Regions from separate parts of the Bacillus sp. DU-106 genome, predicted to be linked through region 1. Evidence: a T-box and tRNA genes for the amino acid it is inferred to sense, from the RefSeq annotation. Region 1 holds a T-box; the other holds one or more tRNA genes.
The links. The T-box of region 1 lies ahead of pheS (phenylalanine--tRNA ligase subunit alpha). A T-box ahead of a tRNA ligase gene usually reads a tRNA of that ligase, here a tRNA-Phe.
Positions count from the first base shown of each region.

Region 2: it encodes a tRNA-Phe, which carries the amino acid that the T-box ahead of pheS (phenylalanine--tRNA ligase subunit alpha) is inferred to sense. The anticodon was not compared.

Region 1 is NZ_CP026607.1:4,535,069-4,537,428, forward strand. It holds gene pheT (phenylalanine--tRNA ligase subunit beta) at 1-138, opposite strand, end outside; gene pheS (phenylalanine--tRNA ligase subunit alpha) at 157-1,191, opposite strand; T-box leader at 1,236-1,464, opposite strand; gene C3Y97_RS23055 (TrmH family RNA methyltransferase) at 1,513-2,310, opposite strand.
Region 2 is NZ_CP026607.1:524,331-526,690, reverse strand. It holds gene C3Y97_RS02830 (DUF3884 family protein) at 1-71, shown strand, start outside; tRNA gene C3Y97_RS02825 (tRNA-Leu) at 282-363, opposite strand; tRNA gene C3Y97_RS02820 (tRNA-Cys) at 374-444, opposite strand; tRNA gene C3Y97_RS02815 (tRNA-Gly) at 459-533, opposite strand; tRNA gene C3Y97_RS02810 (tRNA-Gln) at 539-613, opposite strand; tRNA gene C3Y97_RS02805 (tRNA-His) at 677-752, opposite strand; tRNA gene C3Y97_RS02800 (tRNA-Trp) at 772-845, opposite strand; tRNA gene C3Y97_RS02795 (tRNA-Tyr) at 853-936, opposite strand; tRNA gene C3Y97_RS02790 (tRNA-Thr) at 947-1,022, opposite strand; tRNA gene C3Y97_RS02785 (tRNA-Phe) at 1,041-1,116, opposite strand; tRNA gene C3Y97_RS02780 (tRNA-Asp) at 1,126-1,201, opposite strand; tRNA gene C3Y97_RS02775 (tRNA-Met) at 1,205-1,281, opposite strand; tRNA gene C3Y97_RS02770 (tRNA-Val) at 1,308-1,383, opposite strand; tRNA gene C3Y97_RS02765 (tRNA-Glu) at 1,388-1,462, opposite strand; tRNA gene C3Y97_RS02760 (tRNA-Ser) at 1,480-1,571, opposite strand; tRNA gene C3Y97_RS02755 (tRNA-Asn) at 1,574-1,648, opposite strand; rRNA gene rrf (5S ribosomal RNA) at 1,657-1,772, opposite strand; rRNA gene C3Y97_RS02745 (23S ribosomal RNA) at 1,873-2,360, opposite strand, start outside.

The sequences.
Region 1 (2,360 bases):
AACACCTTTTACACCTTTATTTAATACTTCAACGCCTTCTACTTCAATACCACTTTTCGTGATTTTGTCTGCTAGTTCTTGTGCTGTTACATCTTTAATATCTACATACTCTTGTAACCAACGATATGATACGAACATACTTATCCTCCCCTTCCCTTACGCTCGTTTGAATTGTTGTAAGAAACGTACATCATTTGTATAGAAATGACGAATGTCATCTACTCCGTATTTCAACATTGCGATACGCTCTGCGCCCATACCGAATGCGAAACCTTGATATTCTTTTGAATCATAACCAGCCATTTCAAGTACGTTCGGGTGAACCATACCTGCGCCTAGAATTTCAATCCAGCCAGTTCCTTTACAAGTGCCGCAGCCTTTGCCATGACACATCATACAAGAAATATCCATCTCTACAGATGGCTCTGTGAATGGGAAGAAACTTGGACGAAGACGGATTTCACGATCTTCACCGAACATCTTTTTCACGAATACTTGCAGTGTACCTTTTAAGTCACTCATACGAATGTTTTTATCAATTACAAGACCTTCAATTTGCATGAACTGATGTGAATGCGTCGCATCGTCGTCATCACGGCGATACACTTTACCAGGACAAATAATTTTAATTGGGCCTTTTTCTTTATTATTTTCCATCGTACGTGCTTGCACAGAAGATGTATGTGTACGTAGTAACGTTTCTTCTGTGATGTAGAATGTATCTTGCATATCACGCGCTGGGTGATCTTTCGGTAAGTTTAGTGCTTCGAAGTTGTAGTAGTCTTTTTCTACTTCTGTTCCTTCAGCTACTTCATAACCCATACCGATGAATACATCTTCAATTTGCTCAACAACAGCCGTTAACGGATGGTGACAACCTGTTTCAACAGGACGACCTGGCAATGTAACATCAATTGTTTCAGTAGCTAATTTCGCTTCAATTACTGCTTTTTCTAAGTTACTAATTTTGTCGTCTAGACGCGTTTGAATCGCTTCACGTACTTCATTTACTAATGCTCCCATACGTGGACGCTCTTCTGCTGATAATTTTCCCATGCCGCGTAATACTTCTGTAATTGGACCTTTTTTTCCTAAATACGCTACGCGTACGTCGTTTAAGCCTTTCAGCTCTTTCGCTTCTTCAATAAGCTCTAACGCTTTTTGCTTTAGCTCTTTTAAACGTGCTTCCATTTTGGAACCCTCCTAATTTTAAAAATAAAAAAACCTCGCTCCCAAAAAGGGACGAGGTAAATTCGCGGTACCACCCTAAATTGACAGAACATGTCTGCCCACTCATTAGTTATAACGATCAATTCTGACCGGAACGCCTTTACATATACATGGTCCTGGCGTCAACTCCAGAGGTGAATTCACTTTCGTCTACCATAAGAATGCTTTCAGTCTACGACATTCTCTCCCTATATGGCGATTTTGTAAGCTACTCTTCTCTATCAACGTTTTTCGTTATTTAACTTTTAATATAATGTACTTCAACTTATTATAAGAAGTTTTTTATTTGTTCGCAACCGGGCTTTGCAAATAATACGTTAAAATCCCTGCTGCAACCGCAACATTTAATGATTCTGCCCCGCCGTAAATCGGAATATACAAGTTTTGATCCGTTTTTGCAAGAATTTCTCGGCGTACGCCATTTCCTTCATTTCCTACAATTAATGCAAAACTGCCAGCCGGCGTTACTTCACCATACGGAACTCCATTTTCAAGAGCTGTTCCATATACAGGAACGTTATTTTCTTTTAACTTGTCTACCCATTCTTCTAAGTTCCCTTTTACAATTGGTAAGTGGAAAATAGAGCCTTGTGTAGAGCGGAGTACTTTACTATTGTAAACATCAACACAACCTTCTCCAAGCACAACGGCGTGAATACCAGCTGCATCAGCTGTACGAATAATTGTTCCTAAATTACCTGGGTCTTGCAGGCCATCTAATAAAAGGAATTTCCCATCAGTAAGAGCTACTTCTTTCTCATGCTTCTCACAAACAGCAAATACACCTTGCGTCGTTTCTGTTTCACGAAGTATTTTTACAATCGCCTCAGGTACGATGTACATTTCCACATCATTAACTGTCCAATCTTTCGGAAGGTCTGTCTGATCTGAAACGATAAGTTCTGTTACAATTCCTGTCTTCAAAGCTTCCTCGACTAAGTGGAATCCTTCTACAAAAAATAAACCTTTTTTATCGCGTTCTTTTTTCGTTTGCAGCTTTTTCCACTGCTTTACACGCGGATTTTGTACTGAATCAATGTTTTTCATAATATGTATTTCCCTCTCTTCTTGTCTTATCATTATAGCCTATTTTTCATACATATTTACATAAAAAAGAACAAAAACTAACG
Region 2 (2,360 bases), 1.4 Mb from region 1:
ATCATGTACTAATATCTACTGGTGGCGTCGGATTTAACTTCATGTCACCAGGTTGGAGAAATTCTCTATAAAATAATGAAATTATATAAAGGGATAAAAATTTATCCCTTTATTGTTTTGTAGCTTTCCCCAACTGTATCGCATGTACTAAATGAATAAGTTTACCTTAATCATTTATAACCATTTCACCAACACACCATTTTTGCTTATTTTATAGTATGATGAAAACATAAAAAGACTCTACACATTTGGTGTAGAGTCTTTTATTACGCCGTTCATGATACCGATGGTCGGGGTCGAACCGACACTCCCGAAGGAACACGATTTTGAGTCGTGCGCGTCTGCCAATTCCGCCACATCGGCACAAAAGAAAAGGCGGCAACCGGATTTGAACCGGTGATAAAGGTTTTGCAGACCTCTGCCTTACCACTTGGCTATGCCGCCATATTAAATTTTATTGGAGCGGAAGACGGGATTCGAACCCGCGACCCCAACCTTGGCAAGGTTGTATTCTACCACTGAACTACTTCCGCAAAAATGGCTGGGCTAGCTGGATTCGAACCAGCGCATGACGGAGTCAAAGTCCGTTGCCTTACCGCTTGGCTATAGCCCATCGAATTCTTACTTAATTATATGTAAGTATCCATTAGATTATTTGTAATTTTTAAAATAAAAATGGGGCGACTGATGGGAATCGAACCCACGAATGCCGGAGCCACAATCCGGTGCGTTAACCACTTCGCCACAACCGCCATGTTGTGTAAATATATTTGGCAGGGGCAGTAGGAATCGAACCCACACTGGAGGTTTTGGAGACCTCAGTTCTACCTTTAAACTATGCCCCTATGTAAATGGTGGAGGGGGGCAGATTCGAACTGCCGAACCCGAAGGAGCGGATTTACAGTCCGCCGCGTTTAGCCACTTCGCTACCCCTCCGAAACTTACATGGTGCCGGCTAGAGGACTTGAACCCCCAACCTACTGATTACAAGTCAGTTGCTCTACCAATTGAGCTAAGCCGGCGTATTTTATTAAAATAAATGGTGGCTCGGGACGGAATCGAACCGCCGACACGAGGATTTTCAGTCCTCTGCTCTACCGACTGAGCTACCGAGCCTTATTAAAATGGCGGTCCCGACCGGGGTCGAACCGGCGATCTCCTGCGTGACAGGCAGGCATGTTAACCACTACACCACGGGACCATTTGGTTGCGGGGACAGGATTTGAACCTGCGACCTTCGGGTTATGAGCCCGACGAGCTACCGTGCTGCTCCACCCCGCGATAATACTATTCATATAAAATTTATATGGTGGAGGATGACGGGATCGAACCGCCGACCCCCTGCTTGTAAGGCAGGTGCTCTCCCAGCTGAGCTAATCCTCCAAAGTGGTGACCCGTACGGGATTCGAACCCGTGTTACCGCCGTGAAAGGGCGGTGTCTTAACCACTTGACCAACGGGCCAAATATTATAAATCCTATGGCGGAGAGCAAGGGATTCGAACCCTTGATACGCTTGTGACGTATACACGATTTCCAATCGTGCTCCTTCGGCCAACTCGGACAGCTCTCCAATGGCTCCGCAGGTAGGAATCGAACCTACGACCGATCGGTTAACAGCCGATAGCTCTACCGCTGAGCTACTGCGGAATAATATTGCCTGGCAACGTCCTACTCTCACAGGGACAAGGTCCCAACTACCATCGGCGCTAGAGAGCTTAACTTCCGTGTTCGGTATGGGAACGGGTGTGACCTCTCTGCCATCATTACCAGACATTATTCTTTTGAGACAATCATTATTATAACTTATTTACTTTAAAAGTCAACAAGTTTTTTATGTTCTCTCAAAACTAGATAACATTGCTACATATTATATGGTTAAGTCCTCGATCTATTAGTATTCGTCAGCTCCACATGTCACCATGCTTCCACCTCGAACCTATCAACCTGATCATCTTTCAGGGATCTTACTAGCTTACGCTATGGGAAATCTCATCTTGAGGGGGGCTTCATGCTTAGATGCTTTCAGCACTTATCCCTTCCGCACATAGCTACCCAGCTATGCCCTTGGCAGAACAACTGGTACACCAGCGGTGCGTCCATCCCGGTCCTCTCGTACTAAGGACAGCTCCTCTCAAATTTCCTACGCCCACGACGGATAGGGACCGAACTGTCTCACGACGTTCTGAACCCAGCTCGCGTACCGCTTTAATGGGCGAACAGCCCAACCCTTGGGACCGACTACAGCCCCAGGATGCGATGAGCCGACATCGAGGTGCCAAACCTCCCCGTCGATGTGGACTCTTGGGGGAGATAAGCCTGTTATCCCCGGGGTAGCTTTTATCCGTTGAGCGATGGCCCT